2 regions of the Exiguobacterium sp. A1_3_1 genome follow, and region 1 is predicted to be linked to the other one. Evidence: a T-box and tRNA genes for the amino acid it is inferred to sense, from the RefSeq annotation. Region 1 holds a T-box; the other holds one or more tRNA genes.

Region 1 (7,578 bases):
CCACTTGACCGTCTCGACGCCTTGCGCCGTCCAGCCCATCAAGTCACTGACCGCTACCCCGATCGTCTTCGAACCGACATCTAGTCCCATTGCACGTTTCATTTTGAATTTCCACTCTCCGCCAAATAAGATTTCACGAGTTCTTCGAGCAATTCGTCGCGTTCAATCTTACGAATTAAATTACGTGCGTCATTATGACGAGGAATGTAAGCAGGATCTCCTGAAAGGAGATAGCCGACGATTTGGTTGATCGGATGATATCCTTTTTCTTCTAAAGCATGATAGACCGTCAACAACACATCACGTGTCGCTGCTTTGTTATCGTCTTCCGGAAAGTTGAATTTCATCGTTTGATCCATCTGACTCACGTTCATCACCTCTTTCATATACACTACGTTTCTATTATGCCAGTGATTGCACGTATTGTGAAGCGTACGCGAGTGCTTCTTCTAATTTCGACGCATCTTTTCCACCAGCTTGAGCCATGTCAGGGCGACCGCCACCACCACCACCGCAGCGTGTTGCGACTTCCTTGATCAATTTACCAGCATGATATCCTTGGTCGATTAAATCTTTTGAGACGCTTGCGACGAGATTGACTTTCTCGCCTTGCGCACTTCCGAGAACGATGATTGCCGATCCGAGCGAGCTCTTCAACTCGTCCATCATACCGCGAAGAGCATCCATATCTGAGACGTCGACGCGTTTCGCAAGCACACGCACACCGTTGATTTCCTCAACATCGTCCTTCAATGAAGCAGCTTCGATGTTCGCAAGTTTTGCTTGCAACGATTCATTCGCCCGTTCCGTCTCACGGAGCTGTTGTTGCAGTGCTTCGATGCGAACAGGAACTTCTGTCGTCTTCGTCTTCAAGACAGCTGCTGCTTGTTCGAGTGTTTCCAAGTGCTGATTCATGACACGATACGCGCCTGCACCCGTTACCGCCTCGATTCGGCGTGTACCTGCACCGATCCCGGACTCTGAAACGATCTTGAACAAGCCGATTTCTGCTGTGTTCCCGACGTGGATACCGCCACACAACTCGATCGAGTACGTGCCTGCTGAGACGACACGGACCGTTTCACCGTATTTCTCACCGAACAATGCCATCGCGCCTTTTGCTTTTGCATCAGCGATGTTCATCTCTTCGATATCAACCGGTAGTGATGCCCAGATTGCTTGGTTGACGTCTTGTTCAATCTTCGTCAACTCTTCTTGTGTCACTGCACCAAAGTGTGAGAAGTCGAAACGAAGACGGTCTGGAGAAACGAGTGATCCCGCTTGGTTGACGTGTGTTCCGAGCGTATCTTTCAAAGCTTTATGAAGCAAGTGTGTTGCCGTGTGATTTTTCGTGACGGCTTTACGCTCTGCTGCTTCGACTGTTGCAACGACGTCTGCAGCTTCCGTTGCGATCCCTGTACGAACGATGACCGTATGCAGGTTTTGACCGTTTGGTGCTTTTTGAACATCTTTGACATCAAGAACGAAGTCTTTGCCTTCGATTGTTCCTGTATCCGCGACTTCACCACCACTTTCAGCGTAGAACGGTGTGATGTCGAGAATGACTTGTGCTTCTTCACCAGCAGCGACTTCTGTGACTCGTTCTCCATCATGCAACATTGCGATGATTTTCGCATCCGCCTTAAGGTCGGTATAGCCGACGAACGTACTTTTATCTTTTAGCGTCGAGAGGACTTCCGATTGCTGTTGCATCGAACCACTCTCTTCACGCGCTGCACGCGCCCGTTGACGTTGTGCATCCATCGCTAGTTTGAAGCCTTCTTCATCGACAGACATCTGATGATCTTCCGCATACTCGACTGTCAATTCGAGTGGGAAACCATACGTGTCATACAGACGGAACGCATCTTCACCACTGATGACATGCTCACCGTTCGCCTTAGACGTCTGAGCGACCGTGTTCAAGATTGCAAGACCGTCATGCAGTGTCTCATGGAAACGTTCTTCTTCGTTTTTGATGACGCGTTTGATGAAGTCCGCTTTTTCTGGCACTTGTGGGTAGAAGTCGACCATGACGTTCCCGACCGTATCGACGAGTTCATACATGAACGGACGCTCGATTCCAAGCATCTTCGCATATCGAACCGCACGGCGTAGTAAACGACGAAGGACATATCCGCGTCCTTCATTCGAAGGAAGCGCACCATCACCGATCGCGAATGATACGGTACGGATGTGGTCTGCGATGACTTTGAATGCTACATCGAGTTTCGAATCATCACGGTAGATTTTACCGCTGATCTCTTCAGTTTTGTGAATGATCGGCATGAACAGATCCGTATCGAAGTTCGTCGGCACGTCCTGCATGACACATGCCATCCGTTCGAGTCCCATTCCTGTATCGATGTTTTTACGCGGAAGTTCCGTGTAGTTGCCGTGTCCATCGTGGTTATACTGACTGAAGACGATATTCCAGATCTCTAGGTAACGTTCGTTTTCGCCACCTGGGTAGAGTTCTGAATCGTTCGGATCGTCTCCAAAAGCAGGTCCACGGTCGAAGAAGATTTCCGTGTTCGGACCAGATGGACCTTCACCGATTTCCCAGAAGTTATCTTCAAGTGGAATGATCCGTTCAGCCGGTACGCCGAGTTCAAGCCAGATTTGACGCGCTGCGTCATCTTCCGGGTGAATCGTGACCGAGAGACGTTCTGGGTCAAGACCGTACCAGTCATCACTCGTCAAGAGTTCCCAGCCCCATTTGATCGCATCTTCACGGAAGTAATCACCGACAGAGAAGTTTCCGAGCATCTCGAAAAACGTATGGTGACGTGCTGTTTTCCCGACGTTTTCGATATCGTTCGTCCGGATTGATTTTTGTGCGTTGACGATACGTGGATTATCAGGAATGACACGACCATCGAAATACTTCTTGAGTGTCGCAACCCCCGAGTTGATCCACAAGAGCGATGGATCCTCGACCGGTACGAGTGAAGCACTCGGTTCGATCGCATGCCCTTTGCTTTGGAAGAAATCAAGATACATCTGACGGATTTGTGCACCCGTTAATGGTTTTAGAGCTTTCATGAACAGTTACCCCCATTGGTTTATTTGGACGCAAAAAAGCGATGTCTTCATCCCTGAAAAGGGACGAAAGCATCGCTTCCGTGGTACCACCCTCGTTCGTAAGCAATCCATTGCTTACCTCGAACATCTGATAACGGGGATGACCCGCAGGTGTTTACACCCGACTCCGGAAGGAGCTTCAAAGGAACTCGAGAAAGTGATTGCAGCAGACTCACTTCTCTCTGGACTCGAGTTTTCCTTTTACTTATCTTCCATCAACGTGTTACGTCCATTCATCTATCGTGATTATTACCTATCGCACAGCATCCGTCAAGTCTTTGTCACCCCACCGAGTCGTTCAATCAATCGTGTTCGGCGCCGAGGCTCCTCTTCTTGCGACGCTTTATGAAACGCTCGTGGGTCGCCGAACAATAATAAACTCGACTTCGCACGGGTGACCGCCGTATAAATCAAGTTTCGGGAATGCTTGAATGCTCCCGTGAAATAGACCGGCATCAAGACGATCGGAAACTCGGACCCTTGTGCCTTGTGAATCGTAATCGCGTAGGCATGCGTGAATTGATCCCAGTCACTCCGGTTGTACTCGACTTCCGTCTGGTCGAAGCGGGCGATGATCTTATCCACCTTGTCGACGTTTTCTTTGGCGAAGAAGATATTGACGATTTCGCCGATATCTCCGTTATAGACGTTCTCTTCCGCATTGTTGACGAGTTGAAGAATCTTGTCCCCGGTCCGGTAAATCCGGGTGCCTTGTTTGACTTCACGTTTCTTCGGTTCCTCCGGATTGTAGACGCGTTGCAAGGCGACATTCAGTTCGTCGATTCCGACCTGACCACGGTAAGTCGGTGCAAGAACCTGAACATCGAATTTCGAATACCCTTTTGCGAGTGCTTTTTCCGCGAAGGCTGAGATGCCGCGTAACGTCTCTTGCGGAGACGCGGTGTAAAAGCGACGATCCGCAAGTGGTGATAACAAATCAGCTGACGTCGTCCGGTTCTTCAAATCGTGCGCGAGCCGTAAAATCGAAGAATCTTCCGCTTGGCGATGGACGACGTTCAAACGAACGACGGGAATCCCTTCCGTATCCATCAAATCTGCCAGAACCTGCCCTGGACCGACGGATGGTAACTGATCGCGGTCACCGACGAACAAGATTTTCATGCCGTTCGGCACAGCACGGAGCAGACTCGATAACAAGTAGATATCAATCATCGACGACTCATCGATGATCAGTACTTTCCCCGTGATCGGCTGATCTTCATTTAGCTGAAAGTTCGTTCCGTCATACTTCAATAGACGATGAATCGTCATCGCTGGGACGTCCGTTGCTTCCGATAGACGTTTAGCGGCGCGTCCGGTCGGTGCGACAAGAACGTACGGATAGACATCCCCCGTCTTGACGCGACTTTTCTCAAGCGGCCAATCATGAATTTCTTGCAGGGCATGTAAAATTCCCTTGATAACAGTCGTCTTACCGGTACCGGGTCCACCTGTCAGAACCATTAACGGTGCTTTGACCGCTAACTCGATCGCTTCCCGCTGTTGCGCCGCATATTCCATGCCAAACTGTTCTTCGAGATGCCCGATTGCTTCAAGGATCGTCGCGACATCGACTTCCTGTTCGGCACCGTTCGCCATGACGCGCGCCAGTTCCTTCGCCGCTCGGACTTCGGCATAAAAGATCGTCGGTAAATACAAACAGCCTTCTTCGAGCTTGACCTTATCTTCAGCGAGCAACAGTTCAATCGCTTGTTCTAGCCGTTCCCCTGGGTCTTCACCAAGCAACCGGGGCGCCCGTTGCAATAGCGAGTCGACTGTCGCAAAGGCATGTCCCTCTCCTGCTTCTTGTTCTAATATGTGCATGATCGAAGCAGCGACGCGCTCCGGGTGTAATCCGACGAGTCCAAGATGTGATGCGATATGATCGGCTGTCTTAAAACCAATCCCATTCACTTCATACATCAAGGAATATGGATTCTCTCGTATTCGCGCCATGGCGTCCCCTTCGTAAGCAGCATAAATCTTTGCCGCTAGCTTCGGTGTAACATCAAACGGTGCTAAGAACAGCATCAACTGATCGACACCGTATAACGTGGCGAGTCGACTCAAGATGATGTCAGCTTGTTTTTGTTTTAACCCAGGCACCTGATTCAGTACCCGTTCATCTTTCAAAATGAGATCCACTGCCTCTTCTCCGAGAGCATCGACGATATTTTTCGCTGTCTTCGGACCAATGCCGGTGAACGAACCATTCGTCAAGAAGCGGATCGTCGCATGTTTTGTCATCGGAACCGATCGTCGAATCAGCTCCGCCTTCAGTTGTTTTCCGAACCGGGGATGATCGACGAGACGACCGAATGCTTGATACGTTCCTCCGAGTTCGATCCCAACCCCAGTACCCGTGATGACGAGCTCGGTTTCTTTCAGTTCAAAGTTCTTTTCTTTGACGGCGACCAATACAATGGAGTGTGCTTCTTCTTCAGAAGAAAAGAGCACACGTTTGACGCGCCCGACGACTTGATGGGGGTGCTCCATCACTCCACCTTCTTTCTCTCTTTTTCATTCGCTGCTTTCATCATAGCATTCGTTTACCGGATTTTAAATCAGGGAAAGATACCCTGAAACATTTCGTTAAGAGGAGGAGTTTAAGGATGGCACGTTTACCGATTGCAGGATTGTGTGAATTAGTACTTGAAGTCGAGGATATGGATCGTGCGGTCGGCTTTTGGAATGGGACACTAGGCATTCCAGTCGTCGAGCAATGGGCTCCTGAGGACGCTGAACCGAGCAAAGAACAATCTAAGCAAGATGGGGTTTGGGCAACGTGGCTCTACATTGGCGGTAACACTCGACTCGGTCTGTGGCTGAAACGGGACTTTACGATGGAAGAACGGACCGTCAAACACTTACCAGTGTCCGAATGGGACACGTTGTACGATGAAGGTGGTGTCCATGTCCACTGTGCTTTCTACGTTGAGAAGGACGAGTTCCAGCAAGCCTTGAATCAATTGCGGGAAGCATCGATCACCGTGAAGCTCAGAGAATGGGACGAACAGGAGACCTCGAATCAAAAAGAGCATTCTGCTTATTTCAAGGATACGGAAAATAACGTCATCGAACTGTACACGAAAAACATGGATGAAGCCTATGAAGACTTTTCCGGTCCACCACTTCGTGTCATCCGTGAAGTTGGGAATTAAATAGCATAAAAAAGACGACTCCAAGCGGAATCGTCTTTTTTATATCAGTCTGCTTGTTTTAATAACGCATCCATCTTCGCTTTCGCGTCCCGCGCAAGGGCGTGTTCCGGCTGGTAGGCAAGAACGGCTTCGAGTTCTGCATAACAGGCTTCCTGTTGACCGAGGAAAGCAAGAGCAATCGCATAATTGTATCGTGCATCCGTATGCGTTTCGTCAAGCATCAAGACGTGCTCGAACATCTCGACCGCTTCTTCCAACTTCTCGTTTTGCGCTAAGGCAAGTCCGTATTGAAACGCGATCTCGATATCGACACCGTTTAATTCTGACGCGCGTTGTAGACGAGGTAAGCCACGTACTGGATCACCAAGTTTTTGATACGTCATCCCCAGCATGAAATGGAGATCCGCGTCGTCAAGTCCATATAATAACGCTGCCCGCAATGATTCCTCTGCTTCGACGAGTTTGTCGGCAGCAAAGAACAGCGCCCCTTTTGCATAATAGGCACTCGCAAACGTATTATCGATCATCAGTGCCCGATCATAAAAACGAAGGGCACGATCAGCGTCGTTCATCGATTGGAGTAATGTTCCAAGATTGACGTACGCTGTCGGATCTTTTGGATTTTCTTCGATCGCGTCGTTAAACGCTTGCGCTGCTAATTCATAATTTCCAGCTTCTAGATGCCGGAATCCTACTTCATTATAGTTCATCTTCTTTTGCTCCTTACGCTAGATAAGCGAGGCGTTCGCCTGCTTTATAGGCTGCATCGATCGTCGCACCACCGAGGCAGATGTCCCCATCATAGAATACGACTGCTTGTCCTGGTGTGATTGCTCGTTGACGCTCGTCAAATGAAACATCGAGTCCATCTTCGAGGACACGAACCGTGACGGCTGTATCTTGTTGACGGTAACGGAATTTCGCCGTACAACGGAATGTCTCACCGACCGGACGCTCAGATGTCCAGCTGACATCTGAAGCAAGTAATCCTTCCGAATACAACAATTCGTTATGGAATCCTTGATCGACATAGAGGATGTTCTCCTCTAAATTTTTCCCGACGACGAACCAAGGCTCTCCGTCGCCACCGATACCGAGTCCATGACGTTGCCCCATCGTATAGTACATCAATCCATCGTGACGTCCCATGACGTTGCCGTCAAGTGTCCGCATCTCACCGGGTTGCGCCGGCAGATATTGACCGAGGAACTGTTTGAAGTTCCGCTCGCCAATGAAGCAAATGCCTGTCGAGTCTTTTTTCTTCGCCGTTGCGAGGTTCGCTTCTTCTGCGATCCGGCGCACTTCTGATTTTTCCATGTGCCCGATCGGGAAC
Region 2 (7,578 bases), on a different contig from region 1:
TCCCACTTTCCTTTGAATCCGACGTACGGCACTGTCAATTCCGGATTTTTACTCTTCGTATCGATTAAACGAACGAAACCTTCAACGAAGTAGCCATTTTCAAAGACTTGCTCAAGTGGAAGACCGTTTGCCCAATCGACTGTATCTTTCAAATCGACCGATACACTTACTTTCGTTGAGCTCTTCGGATTGATGGAGACAGAACTTGCTTTTTTCGAACCGACTGCGAATGAGATTGGGAAAGTTCCTTTATTCGGATCGACCGCATCCACTGAGTTTTTCTTATAAATATTGTTGGCTTCCAGGAAGTTCGTTCCTTCTGCACCGAGATCCGATTGTACCGTTCCGGCTAATTGATATGTCACTTTTTCGCTACTATAGTTTTTCAAATCGAGCGTGAATGTGAATTTTTCGCCGACCTCTTTGAGTGCAGCCTTTCCTTCACCCGATTTCGTTTCCGTAACGACGACTGGTGTTTTCATCGCAGCACGTAGATCCATTAAACCAGCACCTTCACGACGTGGTGAATAGAAGCTACCAGTTTTCGCTTCAGCATTATACTGCCCTTTATCAAGCTGTGGACGTGACGTGTTCATGAGGATATTCTTCGCGAGTTTAACGCGTGTCGCACCATCGACTTTGAAATCCTTCGCGATTCGTTGCATGACAAGTGCCGTTCCTCCGGCGACGTGTGGTGCTGCCATCGATGTTCCACTCATGACGCCATATTCGTTATCATTGAGCGTCGAGTAGATTTTTCCACCCGGTGCCGTGATTTCAGGTTTGAAATCAAGATTTGGTGTGACACCCCATGACGTGAAATCAGACATCTCGCCCGCTACTGGGTTATCTGCTGAGACCGCTTTTCCATCGAACGTGACAGCAATTGCTTTTCCTGCTTTCGCTTTTTCTTCAAGATCATTCCCATCCGCGATGCTGAGCGTCACCATCGGAATCGTCGGATTGTTAAGTGCCATGCTGACATAATCCCCATGATCGACTCGTCCACGAACGATGACACCGGCTGCTCCTTGTTTCTCAGCTTCTGCTTGAATCATACCGTAATTGAAACTGCCGTTACGCACAACAAAAACAACTTTTCCTTTGACATCTTTTCCTTGATAGTTCGATGCTTGACCATCGCCGACATAAATGACGTCTTGCTTCTCCTTGTTGAATACCTTAATCGGATTCGGCGAGTCCTGTTTTTGGTACGCCAAATACCCAGCATCCTGTCCGTCAATCGTCAGTGCCATACCTTCAAGCGTTAATTTCGTATTCTCTAGCGATGCGACTTGTAGCGCTTGGCTGATCAACCCTGGAGATCCTACAACACCGATGTCAGGATTCGCTGTATACGGATTGCCTGCACCATGTCCTGTGAATGCCGAGTTTCCAGCAGAGATCGCACATAAGATCCCGTTGTTCATCGCGTTGACGATTGCCCGTTGCTCTGGATCATCTGCGTTGACGAATGATGCTGTCGAACCGAGACTCATGTTGATGACATCCGCTCCGAGGGCGATCGCATCATCAATCGCTTTGATGTAGATATCACTGAATGTCGATGGCATGCCTGGATCATTTCCGAATACTTTCATCGCGAGGAGTTGTGTTTCCGGTGCGACCCCTTTGATACCACCGTTCGCTTCGTCTCCATTAGCACCGACCGTACCCGCTACGTGCATTCCGTGCATCGATGCACCTGCACCTAAATCACGGATTTCGCTATCGTGATCAGCGTAGTTATAGCCGTATGGGACTTTTTCCGTGAAATACTTCCCTTTTAGTCCTTTTGATTCTTTGGCGCTTTCAACCTTTGAAGAAGTCAAATCAATCTTCGTCTCTGGGCTCAACACCATATCTTTATGCGACGGATCAATCCCCGTATCGATGACCGCTACAATTGTCCCTTCCCCTTTGAAGCCGTAGTCCTGCCATGTTTCTTTTGCATTAACCATATCTTTGCTATATAACATATCTGGTTTTGCACCTTTATCGGCTTTCGGTCGCGCGTATTCATGGGCGATATGTACGCTCTTGACTCCGTCGAGTTGTTTGATGTCTTCGATGTCGCCGAACTTGACTTCACCACTGAATCCGTTAATGACGGTCGTGAAGCTTTCCTTATATGTAACGGGAATCGATTTTTTAGCGATCGCTGACTTGACTGATTTTTGGACACTTACGAGGCGATCCTTAATCGACTCTTTTTCGGCATTGCTCAATGTGCTATACCGCTTGTTTTGTGCCTGCGCAATTTGAATCGCCGGCTTCTGCTCCATCTCGATGACGACACGGACCTTGTCAGACTGCTTATACACCTTCTCCTGTCCTGTTTTCTTAAGTGAGAGGGCGTGCGGCTTTTGACCGCTTGCCTTATCTTGCGAGGACAGTGCTCCTTGAGCACTGACCAAGTTGGAAGATGTCATTAAGACAGCTGCCAAGAGTGCGATTTCCTTCTTCATGCTTCTTTTCCCCTTTTCTAAAAAACTATAATGATGTTACCAACAAAACAGTTAAACGAAAATTCTGTATATTTAGTTTAATGAAATAGATGGAAATAAACAATTCAGTTCTGTCTGTTTTATATAATTATTTGTTTTTATTGACACTTTATATTACATTTCCATATTTTGAGAAAAACAAAAAAACTCTTGAATCCTCAAGAGTTTGAAGTGTACGAATATGGTGGAGACTATCGGGATCGAACCGACGACCTTTTGGCTGCCAGCCAAACGCTCTCCCAGCTGAGCTAAGCCCCCATGAATTAACTTTAGTATACGCATCGCTAACTGCTTTATCAATATAAAAATAACGCTTTCATAAAAAGAATTCCTTCCAAAATCGTCGGAAGGAATTCACGATTCATTTATTCAATTCACGCATCAAATCCGCCTGTCGTTCAAGCTCTGCCTGTTGCTCGAGGATCAAGACCTTTTTGTACGTCCGCGCAGAAATCAAGATGCTGATCTCATAGAGAACGAACAATGGGACCGAGATCATCAAGTGTGACGTCACGTCCGGCGGTGCGATCAATGCCGCAACGACGAACAGCGCAAAGTACGCATATTTCCGATTCTTTCGCATGAAAATTGGCGTCACGAGACCAAGACGTGTCAGAAACATCGTCACGACCGGCAATTGGAAAAGAAGACCGAACGGAATCGTTAATCGGATTAAGAAACTGAAGTAGTTCTCGACTCCGATGACTTGTTCGATTCCGAGTTCCTTCCCTAGTTCAGTCGAAACTTTTAATAAGAAAGGTAACAACCAAAAGTACGAGAAGGCTACACCAGCCAAAAACAGAAAGAAGATGACCGGAATATACGTCAATGTCGCTTTTTGCTCCTTGTCATACAGACCAGGGCGGACGAATGCCCACAGTTGATACATCCAGAACGGTGATGCCAACACGATTGCGATGATGAACGCAAGATTCAAATATAACATTAAAGGATCTGCGACGTTGAAGGCATTCAAACCGATACCGAGCTCTTTTAAGTCCGCTTGCAAGAAGCGAACGAGCGGTCGGACGAGCGGAAATGCAACAGCGAACAGGACGACGACGATGATAAGCGACCAGACGATCCGTTTACGCAGTTCGTCCAGATGCGACGTCACGCTTTGTTCTTGATCAATCGCCATGATTCAATCACTTCTCTTTCGGTTCATCCTTTTTATCGTCGTCCATGATACCGTTCGTTGCGCTCTTGAACTCTTTCAATGTCTGACCCGCAGCACGACCAAGTTCAGGTAACTTCTTCGGTCCGAAGATGATTAATGCGACGACACCGATTAGTGCTAAGCTACCTGGTCCGATGAATGCTATAGTTGACGGGATAAGGTTTTCCATTATGATTTCACTCCTTCAGCTGATTGCGAATAATGCTTCATGAAATAAACTAACGACTGCAACTCGATCGATAAATCGATGTGATGGACCCGGACGCTCGCTGGCACGTTCAACCGCGCGGGCGTAAAGTTCAGGATGCCAGTCACACCATACTCGACTAACTCATCCGCTACTGACTGCGCGAACTGGGATGGAACCGTCAAGATGGCAACATCGACCTGATTCGCTTCGATTTGTTCTTTCATGTCCGAAACATGATAGATTGGAACGTCATGCGTCGTTGTTCCGACCTTCTCTTCGTCCGCATCAAACGCAACGACTATCCGAGTACTATTATTCTTTAAAAAGTTATAATTTGCAAACGCTGTTCCGAGATGACCGACCCCGATTAAGGCAACATTCGTCACCTCATCTTGATTCAAGGTTTTGCGGAAAAACGTTAAGAGATGTTGAACGTTATATCCATACCCCTTCTTCCCTAATGCCCCAAAGTAGGAAAAATCGCGACGAATCGTTGCTGAATCAACCTTCACCGCCTCGCTTAACTCAGCAGAAGAGACGCGGAGCTTGCCTGAATTGTATAAACTTTGGATGAAGCGATAATATAGCGGCAACCGTTTTGCTGTCGCTTGTGGAATTTTTGTGTCTGGTCCATTCATCCTGCAGTTCCCCCTTCGGCCACATCCATCGTGGCACCCAAATCTTTGCAAAAAGCTTTCTACTCTCCTTGATTGTAAACCACTTCACATAGAGTCACAAATAATATATTCCGCAGGACCTCGCGCTTTTGTTCGTGATAGACTAAAGGGTGGAAGGATGGATGGAAATGATACTCTTACAAGTCAACCAACTCTCGAAATCATTCGGCGTTGAGCCGATTTTAGAAAATATCAAATTGGAAGTACAAGAGCGCGACCGGATTGCGCTCGTCGGACGAAATGGTGCCGGTAAATCGACCTTGCTCAAAATTATCGCTGGCGAACTCAGTCATGACTCGGGTGACATCATGAAAGGTAAAGATGTCAAAATCGGTTATCTCGCGCAGGACAGTGGTCTTGAATCGAACGAGACGATCTGGAACGAGATGCTGACCGTCTTTGAACATTTGCAGGAACAAGAACGAACACTACGCCGGATGGAAATCGAAATGGGCATGGAGCATATCTTGAACGATCCGGTCGCGTACGATCGTCTCCTAAAGACGTACGATCAAGCGCAACACGACTTCTCAGAAGCGGGTGGTTATCAGTTCGAAGCGAATATCCGCTCCGTTCTGCACGGCATGCGCTTTTATCCGGACGATTATTCGCGCCGGATCCAAACGTTATCCGGTGGTCAACGGACACGTCTCGCCTTAGCGAAGATGCTCCTGCAAGCACCAGAGCTCCTCATTCTCGATGAGCCAACCAACCACCTCGATATCGATACGCTTGCTTGGCTCGAAAGTTACCTCGGTGGTTATCGTGGCGCCGTCCTAATCGTCTCGCACGACCGGTACTTCCTTGACCAAGTCGTCAATGTCGTCTATGAGCTGTCACGCAATGTCTGCCGTAAATTCACCGGTAACTACACGAAGTACTTGGAACAAAAAGCGGCATTGTACGATCAAGAAATGAAACAGTTCGAACAGCAACAAGAAGAGATCGCGAAGATGCAGGACTTCATTCAACGCAACATCGCTCGGGCGACGACGACAAAACGTGCCCAAAGTGTCCGGAAGCGACTCGAGAAGGTCGACCGACTCGACCGACCAGATGGCGATGAGCGTAGCACGGTCCTGTCCTTCCCGATTGAAAAACAGAGCGGGAACGACGTTCTTCAAGTCAATCAACTGGCGATCGGTTACGAAGAAGCTGTCTCAAAAGACATCACGTTCCGCTTGCAACGCGGTGAATCACTGGCACTCGTCGGACCGAACGGCATCGGAAAGTCGACGCTCTTAAAAGTCCTCGTCGGTCGCTTACGCCCCCTCTTCGGTGATTTCCGTTTCGGAACTGGCGTCTCGATCGGATATTACGATCAAGAGCAGGCAGAACTCAATGACCGGAATCGCGTCATCGATGAGATTTGGAACGAATGGCCACTGATGCGTGAACAAGAAGTCCGGTCTGTCCTCGGGCAATTCCTGTTCAGCGGTGACGATGTCTTCAAAATCGTCCATGAGTTATCTGGTGGCGAACGCGGACGTCTCGCGCTTGCGAAACTGAAACTCCGGAAGACGAACGTCCTCGTCCTCGATGAGCCAACGAACCATTTAGATCTAGATTCGAAGATGGTCCTCGAAAATGCGCTCGTCGACTATGAAGGAACACTACTATTCGTCTCTCACGACCGTTACTTCATCGACCGGATCGCGACCCGTGTCATCGAGATGAGTGAAACCGGTGTGACAGAGTACCTTGGCGATTATTCGTACTATACAGAAAAGAAAGCAGAGCAAGAAGAAATCGCTCGTCTTGAAGCCGAGGAAGCAAAAGCAGCAAAAGTCACGGCATCGAAGACGATCGATAAAGAAGCGCAGAAGGAAGAGCGCAAGCGCCGTCAGCAAATCGAACAACTCGAACAAGACATTGAGCGGCTCGAACAGCGTTCAGCGGAGATCGAACAGTTGCTTTGCGAACCGGAAGTCTTCAATGACATTCCGAAAGCAACGGCACTTTCGGCAGAACGTGATCAGATTGATGTCGATTTGCTCGAATTAATGGAACGATGGGAGAACCAACACTGATGCGGACGAAGAGCTTTTTCATCAATCTCATCTTAGGATTACTATCCGGTGTTCTCTATTTCGTACCGTTATATGCCGATTATGTATCCGTCTTTATTCGTCCAGATGCCTTCAATGCTGCACTTCCTTTGTTCCTCTTGATTTCCTGCATGATCGGTCTCGTCATCCAGACATGGAGTGGGCTCTTCATCAGTTTACTCTCGGGATTATGCTGTACGCTCCTGACGATACAGCTATTCGTCGAACTCAATGATCCGTTGATCTTATCGTATTACGGTAGTGTCTCTCCAATCAGCGCTTTCTTGATCAGCTGCGTCGGAATATGGGCACTCGCAATCGTCTTTTATTTGCTCGATGGCTATCAGTACAGTAAACGTCATGGACTTGAAGCCTCTTCAAACGAAATCGATCCGCAGCCTTGATGAATCAGATGAACGACATGAAAAAAGGAGTGGAGATTCCGGTAGTTAGACCGGTCTCTCCACTCCTTTTTGTTTGAATCAAAACGAATCATACGGTGAGTCAGGCATTCACACTTCGATCATTTCGTCGGTCGGGCAATCGTAAACGTCTTCCCGATCGTCGCATAATCATTCCCTGCTAAACGAGCGACAGCCTTCAATCCTGCCGCGTCAATTCGGAACGACTCGACGAGTTCATCTGCAACGTGATAGCGCAGTACTTCCCCGATTAGAAGATCGGCACCTTCTAGCTCGACGTGTTGCGTCAAGCGCATCTCGAAGCGAATTTTCGCTTCCGCGATTCCGGGTACTTCGATTGCGTCACTATCGACGAGCGTCAAATCCGTCCGCTCAAGCTCACTTTCACCGTAAGCAAGTGGCGCTGCTGTCTCATTGACTGCGTCGACGATCTCTTCGCTGACGATATGGATGACATAACTTTGTTTCGCTAAGATGTTACGTGCCGTATCCTTCTGCCCCTGATCCGTCCGTTGTACGGCGATCACCAGTTGCGGCGGACTGCTTGAAGCGAC

The links. The T-box of region 1 lies ahead of alaS (alanine--tRNA ligase). A T-box ahead of a tRNA ligase gene usually reads a tRNA of that ligase, here a tRNA-Ala.
Region 2: it has a tRNA-Ala gene. The T-box ahead of alaS (alanine--tRNA ligase) is inferred to sense a tRNA for this amino acid. The anticodon was not compared.

What each region holds. Positions count from the first base shown of each region.
Region 1 is NZ_WBYY01000078.1:5,508-13,085, reverse strand. It holds partial or broken gene ruvX (Holliday junction resolvase RuvX) at 1-102, opposite strand, end outside; gene F8N00_RS09775 (IreB family regulatory phosphoprotein) at 99-368, opposite strand; gene alaS (alanine--tRNA ligase) at 403-3,045, opposite strand; T-box leader at 3,102-3,312, opposite strand; gene F8N00_RS09765 (ATP-dependent RecD-like DNA helicase) at 3,355-5,580, opposite strand; gene F8N00_RS09760 (VOC family protein) at 5,697-6,245, shown strand; gene F8N00_RS09755 (tetratricopeptide repeat protein) at 6,290-6,955, opposite strand; gene mnmA (tRNA 2-thiouridine(34) synthase MnmA) at 6,969-7,578, opposite strand, start outside.
Region 2 is NZ_WBYY01000051.1:6,478-14,055, reverse strand. It holds gene F8N00_RS07485 (S8 family serine peptidase) at 1-2,468, opposite strand, end outside; tRNA gene F8N00_RS07480 (tRNA-Ala) at 2,690-2,765, opposite strand; gene tatC (twin-arginine translocase subunit TatC) at 2,869-3,648, opposite strand; gene F8N00_RS07470 (twin-arginine translocase TatA/TatE family subunit) at 3,656-3,856, opposite strand; gene F8N00_RS07465 (redox-sensing transcriptional repressor Rex) at 3,856-4,515, opposite strand; gene F8N00_RS07460 (ATP-binding cassette domain-containing protein) at 4,683-6,584, shown strand; gene F8N00_RS07455 (hypothetical protein) at 6,584-7,006, shown strand; gene F8N00_RS07450 (flavin reductase family protein) at 7,126-7,578, opposite strand, start outside.